DNA from 4 places in the Odoribacter sp. N15.MGS-14 genome. Region 1 is predicted to be linked to each of the others. Evidence: riboswitches for the same ligand, from Rfam matches in the RefSeq annotation. Region 1 holds a riboswitch; each other region holds the start of a gene.
What was found. Region 1 has a riboswitch for cobalamin ahead of WS34_RS09425 (TonB-dependent receptor). Riboswitches for the same ligand answer to the same signal wherever they lie in the genome.

Region 1 (3,490 bases):
TCCCAGCCGATCATCCGGCGCCCGTGTTCATTTAAAAATTTCTCCGCGTGGCAAATAATAAAACTCTGCAAATATTCCTCCTTCGTGTGCCTGTCGTCACCTTTGATACCCAATGCTTTGATACGGGCTTGACATTTTGGGCATTTTTCCCATCTCACCTTGGGGCACTCGTCTCCTCCTACGTGAATGTACTCGGAAGGAAAAATCTCCATAATTTCTGTCAATACGTCATCGATAAAAGTCAACACGCTGTCGTTCCCTGCACAAAGCACTTCTTCGGACACTCCCCACATTCTCCACACTTCGTACGGACCTCCGGTACACCCCAAATACGGATACGCGGCTAATGCCGCCTGCATATGTCCCGGCAAATCGACCTCGGGGATCACGGTAATATAGCGTTTGGCGGCATAGTCCACTATTTCCCGTGCTTGCTCCTGCGTGTAAAAACCGCCATACGGCTTACCGTCATATTTACCGCTATTATGCCCGATCACCGTTTCCGTGCGACGGGAACTTACTGTTGTCAACTCAGGATATTTCTTTATCTCGATGCGCCATCCCTGGTCGTCGGTAATATGCCAATGTAATCGGTTCATGTTATGCAAAACCATCATATCGATAAACTTCTTCACCTCGTCTACCGTGAAAAAATGGCGGCACACATCGAGATGTACCCCCCGGTAACCGAAACGCGGCTCGTCTTCTATCCCGACAGCGGTTAATACGGGAACACTGTTCGCCTTTACAGGGATAGCCTTGCGCAACGTTTGTATGCCATAGAATACGCCTGCCTCACTTGCCCCGGCAATCACTACTCCGCTGGCAGACACATTCACACGGTACCCTTCCGGATTTTTAATACTCGAATCTAATTGTAACGTTACATTTTTCTTCCCGCGCGAACCGGTTTCCACCCGGTAATCCCGTCCGGTAGCCGCTTTCAGGTAATCCGCCAGAAACAAAGCGTTGTGGCGCATTGCCTCGTTCTCTCCCGGGTAAACAATACACACGCCATCATCCAACACGAATTCCCCGCCTGAAAAATTCTCCCGGATTTCCAGCGGGGCAGGAATAATTTCGTAACACGATTCACTCTTTTTCTCTGAACACGCTAAAAACCAGCCGGCTAAAGCAATCACGCTGACTGTTCTAAATAAATTTTTCATAATAACCATTTCATAACTACAAAAATAACACATGCAAATAAAATAGCAAACACGTGCCCAAAGTAATAGGAGAATAATATAAAACACCATCTCTTTTTTTACCGGTGTTTCGCTTTTAACAAGACCGGATTCGGTTCGGCTGTCGTTCCTGAGTCGTAGGCTTCCTGGGCGTTTCCCGGTAGTTCATTGAATAATTTCCCGGTTTGTTGCAGGAGATTTTTTTAATTTTTTCTACCTTTGTTGCAATTTTGGTGATGTAATAGATTTCATCCGTTACATAAAAGGGAATCCGGTGAGAATCCGGAATAGTGCCCGCTACTGTGAATCCCGTAATTGATAAGTTTCTTATGCCACTGTCCAATGGAGGATGGGAAGGTCGCTTTTCAGGGATAAGTCAGGAAACCTGCCAGAATTATACAGAAAATAAGCATTTCCGGGGTCAGAAATGTGATTGTTAAATATCTAATTTTCTATCATTAATGAAAAAGTGGTGTGCGCTGACAATCGTTTTGTTGTTTGTCGTTGGTCAGGTATGGTCGCAAACGACTATCAGCGGTAAAGTGGTGAGTGTTGAATCCGGGAATCCGGTAGATGGTGCCAATATCCGGGTAGACCATAGTCTTGCGGGTTGTTCGACCAATGCTAAAGGAGAGTTTATCCTTCGGAATCTGCCCGAAGGAATCCATGAGTTGCGGGTGACTCATGTCAGTTATGCTCCAAAATCGGTTACGGTAAAGAGCGGGGAAAGCCAGGTCGTTGTGCAATTGGAAAACAGCTACATCAATATCGGTCAGGTTGTAGTCACCGGAACGGGAACACACCGGCGGATGAAAGACAGCCCGGTGCCGGTATCGGTTATTACGGCTCAGGATATCCGGGAAGCCAACCTCTCGACCATGGAAGAAGTATTGACTAAGATGAATGCTTCGTTTGCTTTTGTGACGAGCGGTATGGGGACAACCATGAGTTTGAACGGCCTGAATGACGATTATATACTGGTGTTGGAAAATGGGCGCCGGCTGGCCGGGGATGACCGGATTTCCCGTATCAATGTCGCTAACATCAAGCGGGTCGAGATTTTGAACGGTGCTGCTTCGGCGCTTTATGGAAGCGATGCGATAGGAGGGGTGATCAATATTATTACCGACGATGCGAAGAATGTGATGCAGGTTTCCAGTGATACCCGTTATGGGAGTAAGGGGCGTTTCTCGGAGGCTGTGAATGCAGATTTTAATCAGGGTAAATTCGGTTCGTATACCTCTTATCAACGCTTGCAGGCCGACGGATGGCAATTGAATGCTTTGGAGGCTGCTTATGCGACGGATAAAGAGACAAAACGGAAATATCGTAATCCGGAAAAAGACAAGGCAACGGATAAGGAAGCTTCGACAGCCTTTTATTCCAATACAGTGAATCAACGTTTTACCTATGCGGTGAACGATCGTCTCACCCTGGGGATAAGGGGTACGTATTATAATTGGGAGAACGACCGGCCGGCATCGGTGTATAAATACAATATGGAGCATGAAACGTATACTTATGGCGCAGGAGCTAAATATATGATCAATAAATCTGCTTATATCGATGCCGATTTTTATTCCGATAATTTTACTTCGCGTTACGACTCGGTCAGTAAGCCCGGAGAAGCTTCCCGGGGGAAAGATACCCGGAAAAAAGTACATTATTACAATGGTTCGTTAAAAGGTATTTTTAAACTCGGACAGGCACAAAAATTTTCTGTGGGTATGGAGTATGTGAAAGAGACTTTGATGAGTGCTACCGATGATCTGGATGGGGAAAATATGTATACGATGGCTCTTTTCCTGCAGGATGAGATCCGGTTATGGAAGAATTTTCAGGCTGTGGTCGGGTTGCGGTATATCTATAACGAATTTTTTAAAAATTATGCTACTCCCAATGTTGCCTTGAGTTATAAGTGGGGCGACCTGAATTTCCGGGCATCTTATGCCTCCGGTTTCCGGACTCCTACCTTATCCCAGTTGTATGCCACGGATGTGGCGAAAACGACGGATATGGTGACGATTCCTAATTTTAACCTGAAACCCGAGAAAAGTGATTATTTTATGCTGAATGCAGAATACGTACACAATAGAATTTCGTTTTCTGTATCCGGATATATCAATAAAATCCGGGATATGATCAACTACCGGGGAATCGATCCGGCTATAGCCGAACAGTTGGGGTATGGTAAACACGATGAGGCCCAACAGCGGGATAATATAAGCCGGGCTGAGGTAAAAGGGGTAAAAGCAGTATTGAATGTATATGCCGGAGCCGGTTTTTCGGTGGGGGGAAGTTAT
Region 2 (3,490 bases), on a different contig from region 1:
TGAGGTGCCGTTCCAAAGCGATTTATCCGGCAGAGCGGATAGACAGCATGCATCATCTTCACGAAGATAAGAAACAGCAGCTACACCGGAGTGTTCAGATACTTGACGAACAACAAGTTCTCAATGAGAAGGTAACCCGTCAAGTTCCCGTAATCGTACAGAAAAATCAGTTTCGTATAAAGACCGGTCTTCATATACCAAGTATTTAGGTCGATTAAAATAATTCGATTCTTGCCCTCGAGGTATATCTATTTTCAAGAAAACCGACATGACTTAGGTAAGCTTCATCCGTCAACTGTTTGGCATGTACAGGACATTGTTTTACACAAGCATTACACTTGATACAAATACCGGAAACCTCAGAAGGATGATCCTGCCGGATAGCCCCCATAGGACAAACTTTTGCACAACGTCTGCAATCGATGCACGCATCGGTCGTAACAGGTTTTGCTTTCAGGAAATTCACCACCTCTTCATCCCTTCCTTTGGGTTTATAATACCCACCGTAATCAGGAGCCCCTTGTCCCGGAATCTTTATTCCGGTAAATTCTCCTGGTTGCAATATTCTTCTTACGATCTCTGCCGAAAACTGTTCTGCCTTTTCCAGATCTTCCCGGTCGGGACGCCCGGTAGCCAACCGGGTCGTGAAAGAATGCTGACCGACAAAAGCCGCAGCAGCTATCGGATGAAACCCTCTATATCTTAAAATATCATACAGTTCGACGAGCGCATTCCCATAGGACCGATTCCCATAAACCACAACAGGTACCGCCCAGGCCCCATTACTCTGCCAGATGGTCAAGTAGTTCAATAACAGATTCGGTAAACGGCCGGCGTAAACAGGCAGACCGACAATAGCCAACTCCGATTCCCGAATATCAGGCACTTTCTTCCGCCCCGACGGCAACGTAAAATCTTTCACTTCCGTCACGATTTCCGGTAATAACGTAGTGATACATTTTACCAAATGGGTAATCACTGTTTTAGTTGTGCCTGTCGGACTAAAATAGACCGCATGTACTTTCTCTATTTTCATAAAGTATCGGATAAACTGTCTGTCAAAATCTTTCCCACCCGATCAATCCCGAACAAAGCTGCAATTTTATTCCGGTAAAACCAATAAATCATGTTTATTAATTTTGAATAATTTGCATATATCATCTAATTCCCAAATCTGCTTATCGCTATTATTCGTACCGATCAACTCCGGCACGATATTCCCTTCGACAGGGGCGCATTTGGATTTTTCACAGAAACAGGAAGTCGGGCAAAAGAGATAATCCATCTTGTTTTCATCATTGAAATAATCGGTTTGACATGTTTTCCGTTCAGAACAGGTTTTACTTCATTGCCTGTACAAGGATAAAAGCCCGATTTTAAAGAAATTCTAAAGGTTTTTCCGAAAGTAACCGTTCAGCACAAAGTATTGCCTCCGTCCCTGTGGACTAACAAACATTCACAAAATATCATTTCCCTTATAAAATGATTTATATATCTTTGCCGTCACGTAAAAATTGCGTGGAGTTGCCGGATCGTTGTCTCGTCCGGCAATGAAAAGGGAATCAGGTGTAAATCCTGAACAGATCCACTGCTGTAAGTTTCATAACACTTTTCGGACGTGCTTTATCCACTGTTCCTCATTCGGAATGGGAAGGAAACCGAAAAGGAAACAAGTCAGAAGACCTGCCACGTGATTCATTGTTTAACGTTCAAAGGGAAGAAGAACATAAACGTCAGTAAATCATGCTATTCAAAAAAATTCTCTGTTTTTTCATATTTGCCGTAATAGCAGGGCTATTCACAGCCTGTGATTCCGCAGGAACGGATTATCCCTACGGGCCGGTGAGCCAAGGTAATATCGAAGCCCTTGTTCTCAATGAAGGGGGAATCAATCAGAATATGGGCGGTATCTCCGTTTTAAACAAAGACGGATCAGTCATTCCGGATATTTTCCGGGAAGTGAATCACCGACCGCTTGGTGATGTGGCCCAATCCATCACCAAGATCAACGGTAAATATTTTGTGACTTTGGACAACTCCAAAAAAATCGAGGTTATAGATCCCGAAACGTTCGGTTCCGTCGGTACAATCCTCTATACCCAAGCGGGATTTCCACGCCAGATCGTAGCCATTTCCCCGACAGAAGCTATCGTATCCGATCTGGAGAGACAACTGGTGCGTATCCGGACTGTGGAACCTTATGGCGAACCTCTGGAATATATCTCCATACCGCGATCGGTCGAATATCTGGTAACGGTAGATAATAAAATCTTCGGAATGACTACCGGCGGAATATATGTCTTCGATACCGACAATATCAGCAAAAAAGCTGTCCGGGTCATCCCGGAAGTAAAAAACGACGAAAATACCAAAACCTGCCGGATGCTGGTCGATAAATACCAAAGAGTATGGGCCTTGATGAACATCCGAGAGGGAAATCGAGTCTGCGGAATAGAATTGGTTTGTATCGACCCCCACCAAGAAAAAGTCGAGGTCTCTTATATCCTTCCCATCAGTGAAAAGGCAAATCCACAAGCAGGAGACGTAATCGGTACAATCACCTATAATCGCACGGATATCGATCCTACACTGAACTGGATTTATTTCAACGTCAAAACCTGTAAAAGTAACACGGCAGCAGGGATTACCTCTGTCCAAAGTGTTTACCGGATGAATGTCGGCACGGGAGAATTCGAACACTACCTCGATCTTCCCGGAACCGATATGATGTATGGGTTTTCAGTCAGTCCGCAAGGAGAGGTCTATCTATGTGACTGTCTGGATTACAGTGCACAACGCGGTTATATCCGGAATTACAAAAAAGACGGTTCCATCCGGAATTTTCGAGTCGGTATCTATCCTAGCCAAGTGTATTTCCCCTAATTAGCCTAGCGATATGAACCTATACAAGAGTCTGATCTTCATTTTATACCTCGGCATATTCCTTGGGTTGGGATTCCGTACTCCTGCCCAATCCCGGGATTCGATCACCCTATACGGCACATTAGACACCGTGCAGGTCATCCGCCAACGTATACAACACGCCAACGAGGCAAACGCAGGAGCCCGGGTAACCCATATTTCTCCAGCCGTTTTACAAGCCAACAAAACCCGCTCGCTGGCCGAACTCCTGACCGACCATACCTCTATTTACATCAAGAGTCTGGGAACAGGAGCGTTATCGACAGCTTCTTTCCGTGGAACCAGCGCTTCCCAAACACGGGTAAACTGGAACGGGATCAATATCACACCTCCTTTATCGGGTACTTTCGATTTTTCACAGATCCCGGTCTTTTTTACAGATAACATCAACCTGTACTATGGCAGCAGCCATGTAAAAAACGGTACCGGAGCTATCGGAGGTAGTGTGAATTTATTCACAGACACCGATTGGAACCGAGGCGTAAATGGACGGGTACTGGCAGAGTATGGATCGTACAACACATATACCGTCGGTGGACAGGCGAATATAAGCGGTAATAAATCGGCC
Region 3 (3,490 bases), on a different contig from region 1:
TGTTGCCCGGCAATATGCGGGTATTGTGTGCTGCCTTGTTGGGAGTGGTATTGGGAATCCTTTTAGCGGTCGCAGCCCGCAAAGGGGACACTTCCGCACCGGATAAGGGAAGGGTTGAAAGAAAGATATAAATAAAATGCGGTTTTCTGAATTGATTTATTCAGTCGGAAAACTATAATTTAAAGTTCTTTAATTTCTTTGACGGGAAGGCCGGTCAGCTCACTGATATCTTCTGCGGCAAAACCTTTTGCTTTCATATTACGGGCGATTTCCAGCTGTTTCTTTTTTTCGCCTTCTTTCCGGCCTTTCTCCATTCCCTCCTCTATTCCCTTTTCTTTGGCGAAAGCGATTGTCACTAACTGGTCGCGATAGACCTTGATACTTTCGTCGTACTTTTCGCGTTCTTCTTTTGTCAGTGATGCGAGTCGATGATTTTTTCCAGTTTTTCGAACACCGCTTTGCGGGCCTTAAACGGTAATCGGTTTAGTGTTTCCATATTCTTTAATACATAAATCCAGCGTTCAAAATCAGTTATACATTCTTCTTCTTCCTTCGTAAAAGCCGGAAGTTCGATGAAAATAAAGCGTAGCTTATCCGAAAATACCTCGTGTGTATCACGGTCGGAGAGTACGATGTCCGTGCGCAGTTTGCCCGGAGAATCACCCAGACGGAAATTCATGAAGAACACACCGATCCTGAATATGCCGTTCACCTACCAACAGATCGTTCAGAAAGTCGATCAGCAGGTCCTTTGTCATTTCCTGTCCGAAAATGATTTTGAATCCGACATCTGTAAAAGGATTGATAAACTTCGCCATGATAGTTCTGTTTTCATACAAAAAAAGCGAATTTCCTCCGTATGACCAAGCATATCCGTTATTTCCTGCATCCTGTTTCTGCCATACGATATATCCCCTGAAAGAATCGTTAACGGAACAAAATCTCGTATAGACCATGCTACAGTCAATGGTTCCCCGGTGGGTGGAAATACAGATCTCCTGTAAGAATATGGTCGTAGTCTGTCTGAAAAATTGGAAAATATCGTAAAAGTACCTTCTTAAAAGAAAAAAATCAATATCTTTGCATCCGATTTTGGTGTCACGATTCTGCTGCTACGGAAAAGTGATGAAAAGGGAATCAGGTGAAAATCCTGGACAGACCCGCTGCTGTAAGCTCTGTTAAGATCTTCAACAATACTTTAGCCACTGTTCTGGAAAGAATGGGAAGGGCGTTTGAAGATTGGAGTAAGTCAGAAGACCTGCCGAAATGATGTATGATTGATAAACCTTCGGGGATTAAGGTTGCTCGATTCGGACTTGATTTTTTTTACAAAGGGTGTGCTTTACGGCAGGGATTATGCCGGAAAACAATTTCCAGTCAGGATTCTGCAATATGATTTCTTTTCAGGTGAATTTAGAATTATGCAAAATGTTACCGGTAAACGGGGAAGCGCCGGTGGCACATGAATGGGGTGAATTTATGCAAGTTTTTTGAGGGGAAACTTTCAATTTGTTGGGAGTGGCTTTGCTGCTGTTACGACGAATAAACTTGTATGTAATTAACAAACAATAATTTATGTCGGTGTAAAACAAATTCAAGATGAAAAGGAAATTTATTTTAACTTCTCTTGCCCTTACGTTCTGTATGGGCATGTATGCAGAGCAACCTGTAACTATAAAAACCGATTCCATGCGTCGGATAGATTTGGAGGAGGTGATGATCCATGCGACTAAAACCGGAGCTTTATTAAAAGATCTTCCGAACAGGGTAGAGGTGGTGACCAAGCGGCAGATCGAAGCTTCGGGGATCAATAATCTGACGGACCTGTTGAAAAATTTTGTTAATGTGGATGTGATTGAGTATCCGGGATATAATTCTTATTTCAGTATCCGGGGATTCAAACCGACAGAAGGAAAATACACGACAGTCCTGATCGATGGAGTACCGGCCGGTACTACCAATATGGCGACACTTTCTTTAGGCGATGTAGAGCAGGTGGAAGTTCTGAAAGGCCCTTTCTCCGCCATGTATGGTTCGGATGCGATGGGTGGAGTGGTGAACATCGTCACCAAACGGAATAAGGATAAACTCACCGGAGGAATCAAAGTTGCAGCCGGAAGTTATCAAACTTCCAAAGGGGCTTTTCATGTCGGTGGACGGATCTACCGGGGGCTTTCTTTCGATGCCTCTTTCGATTATACTGCTCAGGCACGAAACTATAAGATCGGAGACCATAATCTCTTGCATATGTCGGCAACGGATAAAGCTATCCTCGGTAAAGATACTTATGGTATTAAAATGAATGGCTCACGGCATAGCGGTATCGCCGGTAAAGGCCGTATCGGTTATGATTTCGGGAAAAACTGGTCTTTGAATTTTACCGAGATTTTTTTTGTGGGTAAGGACCTGCCGACGGGAGGAAATGTCTGGGGGGCTAACGGATTGAAAAAGAAAGATGTCACCCGGTATACCGAAAAATTGGAACTCAACGGAAAAGTGAATAATCATAATTTGTTTTTCGCTCCTCATTACTCTACAGCTAAGACCGATACTTATACGGCAGACACCGATACGGCTTATGTGTATTCGGGTAACGAACTGAATACTTATGGATTTACAGCACACGATAATCTGATTTTAGGCAAACAAAGAATTGCTTTCGGATTCGATAACAATAATGAAGTCAGTGAGATAACCAGTTTTAAAGCGCGTGGTGAGATTAAAGCACCTTATCAACCCCGTTTCCGGAATACGGCTTGGGGGATATTCCTGCAGAGTAACTTGAAATTATTTAAAGAAAAATTGGACTTGTCGGTCGGATTGCGCTATGATTATATCGATTTTAAACTTCGGAAAACACCTGGTTTGGAGAATGAAGAGAAATCGGAAAGTTACAACACTTTCAATCCCAATATCGGCGCAAAATACAATATATACGGCGGTATGGCCGTCCATGCCAGTTTCGGTACAGCTTTCAGCATGACCGATGCTTATCAGAAAGCCGGAGAATTTTTGTACAGCGGTACGCTTACCGTAGGAAATCCTGATCTGGATCCTGAAAAATCCCGTACGTTGGATGCCGGTTTGACATTCAGCCGGCCGGAACTGGGGGTAAATTTTGATTTTACTTATTTTTATACGTGGAATGATGATCTGATTGTGGAAGAGGCATGGACCGATGAAGAAAGCGGACAAAAGTACAAAACGTTCAAGAATGCCGATAAAGCAAAAAAAAGTGGAATGGAAATTATGGCTTCTTATGACTTCGGCCGTCTGTTCGATGGTGACTTTGCTTTGAAGCTTTATGGAAATCTGACCTGGATGTTTACCTATCAGGATCAGACTAAAGGAGTATGGAACAAAACATTATCCGTTCGGAAACAGAATGCCAATTTCGGACTCGATTTCTTGCATCAGAAAGGGTTCAGTGCGCGGCTGAACGGACGTTTTGCCGGACATCGCATCGAGAAAAACTTTATCGGTGATAAAT
Region 4 (3,490 bases), on a different contig from region 1:
TTCAACTTCTCCGCTCCTACCCACAGAGAACTCATTAAGAGAGGGAATTGCTTTGCCCGGGCAGTTTTCTGAAACTCAAACCGACGATGTAATTGCAAAGCCGTCAACTCAAGGAGTTCGTCCAATTTCGAGAAAAATGTCCGGATTCTTTCTTCCCGTTCGGAAATATCCATACATTCGATAGCCAGACGTACAATGTTTATCGTCGAGAAAGAAAGATTTCCCCTACCGATGGAAGTCTTCTCTCCGAAGCGGTTTTCAAAAACCCGGGTCCGGCATCCCATGGTAGCCGTCTCATAGCGAAAACGCTCCGGATCGTCGGCTTTCCACAATTCATGCCGGTTAAAAGTAGCGTCCAGGTTGATGAAGTTGGGAAAAAAACGCCGGGCACTGACTTTACAAGCAAAAACATATAAGTCGTAATTGGGATCCTGAGGTAAATAATTCACGCCCCGTTTCTTTTTCCAGATCTGAATCGGAAAGATAGCCGTACCTCCGCTTCCCACTCCCCGATAGGTAGAGGTCAGCATTTCCCGAATAATACAACGGCCTTCGGCAGAAGTATCCGTACCGTAATTGACAGAACTGAAAACAACCTGATTGCCTCCCCGGCTATGAATGGTATTCATATTATGGATAAAAGCCTCCATAGACTGATGTACACGACTTACCGTCCGGTTGATCGCATGTTGTAAAACCCGCTCATCCCCGCTCAAACCGTCCAGCTCAATCCGGACATAATCTTTGATGGGAAAATGGTACAGGTGTTTGTAATCTTCGCCGGTAATCTCTTCCAATACTTTCACCTCTTCGATAAAACTATTCCGCACATAAGGTGCCAGATAAAAATCAAAAGCCGGAATCGCCTGTCCGCCATGCATTTCATTCTGAGCCGTCTCGAGCGAAATGCAACCGAGGATGCTAGCCGTCTCGATCCGTTTTGCCGGACGGGATTCACCATGACCGACATAGAATCCGTTTTTCAGGATCTTATCCAAGGGATGCTGTACGCAGGTGAGACTTTTGGTCGGATAATAATCTTTATCGTGTATGTGCAGATATCCTTGCCGAACGGCATTTTTTACTTCTTCTACCAACAAATAATCGTCGACAAACGGCTTTGTCGTTTCACTGGAAAATTTCATCATCATCCCGGCAGGCGTATCCGCATTCATATTGGCATTTTCCCGGGTCACCTCATTCGATTTCGTCTCTATGATTTCCAAAAAGATATCCCGGGTTTTCGCTTTACGGGCCACACTACGCTGATTCCGGTAAGCAATATATAATTGAGCCACATCTTTACGGCGGCTCTTCATCAATTCGATTTCCACACAGTTTTGAATATCTTCGACACTCATCTGCTCCTGTCCCCGGCAAGCGATACGATCGGCAATTTCATGTGCCAATTGCATATCTTCTCCTTTATCGGTATGCAGCATCGCTCTTCTCACTGCAGCAACGATTTTCTCCTCATTAAAGCCAACTACACGGCCATCTCTTTTCAATACAGTCTGAATCATTATTTTACTTTTTAATCATAAACCGATAACTCATAAGGCAAGGAGAGGACAAAAAAAAGACAAGCGAATCCTTCTTTCCGGCCTTTCCTCGAAAGCCTCAGAAAACAATAATTACGGCAGGTCTTCTGACTTACTTCCGGTTTAAACAACCTTCCCGCCAATAACGGCAGTGGTTCTTCTCGGGTTTAAACCGCTCTACGGAGCTTACAGCAGCGGGACTGTCCGGGATTCTCACCCGATTCCCTTTTCATCTCATCCCTACGCTAGGATAAGAACCGAAATCAAGACAAAAATAGAAAGTTTTTTACGAAGAGAAAAATATTTTCAGAAACTTTTCTGACATTTTTTCAAAGTAACAGATTATCAAAGTTTTCCAATACAAATCTTTTAATCTAGAATCCGGCACATTCAAACTACTGATAATCAACATATAACTACAAAACAAAATTCAAATCATCAAGCAATCAAACATTTAAAAGTTTTCCAAAATAAAAATCCAAAAATTAATCGAGTTAATATTTTTCAGCATTGATATTTTATTCTTCGTCTTTTACTTTTGATTTTTCATTTTGTAGATATTCCACCCAAATTCGGGCTGCTTCTTCCACTGTTTTGAGACAAGGACGTTTTTTATAATATTCGGGTGTCCGGGCTTCAGGCACCGGATCGAACCCGATTCTTGAGGGAGTCACCCCCAACAATTCACCGCAGATCAACGAACCGTTACGCTTCACAAATTTCTCTGCCAATTGTTGTACCAGTCTATAATTCGCTTCTTTCCCTTCCCTATCTTTTCCCTCTACACAACCTGTTTCGAGGCCTGCCAATATAAACATTCCGCAAGCAGCACCGCAAGTCATTCTCATCCGACCGATCCCTCCACCGAACGAAGCCGACATCCGTAATGCCTGTTCGAAAGTATAACCATACTCGTCTGCAAAAGCAGCACATACCGACTGTGAACAATTGTAGCCTTGCCGGAATAATTCGACGGCACGCTGTATCCGGTCTTCCATCATCCTATTTTTTAATGTCCGGCAAAAGTAACGAAAGACCGTGAGAATAGGAAATCTATTTCTTCTATTGCGTAATAATATTCCCTTGCAAATCTATATCCAAAGCCATATCGAGTCCCGGTTGTTGTTTAGGGGTCAAAACAAAATGATACCGATCTCCCTGAGGGAATTGCCGATAGTCGACGCTCCGTACGGTATAGTTTTCATAAGCGGTACTATTCAGGACTTCTTTCACTACCGCAGGGACTTCGGAAAACAATACCGGCCATTCTGTATACTGCCAGTTCATCGAGCGATCGAAATAGATTTGTTTAGCTTCGTTGCCGTCCAGCATATTCGCCTGATATGCCCCGTCGGACCATTTCCCGACTTCAGTCAGTAAAGCCTGCCTATAATTTTGAGTAACAAAAGTAAGAATCGTCTGAGGAATATCGTTTCCACTATAATCTTCAACGACTGCCCGGTGCAGATAAGCTTCGGCATCAGCCCAAATCGTCACCTCATTCGCCCCGTTCTCCAATTCCACCGCATACCAATCGGGATAATTTTTCCGTTCGAGCACTTCTGTAGCCGCATCCGGCGTCCATAAAGTAGGAGGATAATCAATGCTATTGGCAATAAAATCTTTTATCGCAGCAGGAACCGAGGTATAAGTGACCGCATATTCTGCCTGCAACCAGATCCCGGAGGTATTGAACCAGGCTTCATATTCACGTCCGTTCAAGGTAAAGTCGGCCTCCCGGAAAACTCCTTTAGATTCCCATTCTACACCGGTAGCACCCGGATATTTAGCCTGAAAAGCCAATTCTACCGCTTTCCCCGGCCTATCGTCATCTTTATCCGAAGCATCGTCCCGGCAAGCAACGAACATACCCGAACCCAAAAATCCAAGTAATACAACTATTAATCTCGTTTTCATATTCTTTCGTTTTTTCTATTCCTTACGAAAAA

Region 2: linked by a shared signal. The riboswitch ahead of WS34_RS07625 (DUF5074 domain-containing protein) and the one ahead of WS34_RS09425 (TonB-dependent receptor) in region 1 are both predicted to bind cobalamin.
Region 3: linked by a shared signal. The riboswitch ahead of WS34_RS08765 (TonB-dependent receptor plug domain-containing protein) and the one ahead of WS34_RS09425 (TonB-dependent receptor) in region 1 are both predicted to bind cobalamin.
Region 4: linked by a shared signal. The riboswitch ahead of WS34_RS01080 (anaerobic ribonucleoside triphosphate reductase) and the one ahead of WS34_RS09425 (TonB-dependent receptor) in region 1 are both predicted to bind cobalamin.

What each region holds. Positions count from the first base shown of each region.
Region 1 is NZ_LARE01000039.1:4,492-7,981, forward strand. It holds gene WS34_RS09420 (glycoside hydrolase family 20 protein) at 1-1,169, opposite strand, end outside; cobalamin riboswitch at 1,402-1,594, shown strand; gene WS34_RS09425 (TonB-dependent receptor) at 1,649-3,490, shown strand, end outside.
Region 2 is NZ_LARE01000027.1:1,001-4,490, forward strand. It holds gene WS34_RS07610 (hypothetical protein) at 1-209, shown strand, start outside; gene WS34_RS07615 (EFR1 family ferrodoxin) at 215-1,036, opposite strand; gene WS34_RS07620 (hypothetical protein) at 1,103-1,285, opposite strand; cobalamin riboswitch at 1,505-1,705, shown strand; gene WS34_RS07625 (DUF5074 domain-containing protein) at 1,744-2,883, shown strand; gene WS34_RS07630 (TonB-dependent receptor plug domain-containing protein) at 2,897-3,490, shown strand, end outside.
Region 3 is NZ_LARE01000034.1:16,080-19,569, reverse strand. It holds gene WS34_RS08780 (hypothetical protein) at 1-131, shown strand, start outside; partial or broken gene WS34_RS15550 (Rpn family recombination-promoting nuclease/putative transposase) at 180-818, opposite strand; cobalamin riboswitch at 1,077-1,280, shown strand; gene WS34_RS08765 (TonB-dependent receptor plug domain-containing protein) at 1,600-3,490, shown strand, end outside.
Region 4 is NZ_LARE01000003.1:21,510-24,999, reverse strand. It holds gene WS34_RS01080 (anaerobic ribonucleoside triphosphate reductase) at 1-1,523, opposite strand, end outside; cobalamin riboswitch at 1,622-1,818, opposite strand; gene WS34_RS01075 (C-GCAxxG-C-C family protein) at 2,060-2,539, opposite strand; gene WS34_RS01070 (PepSY-like domain-containing protein) at 2,604-3,458, opposite strand.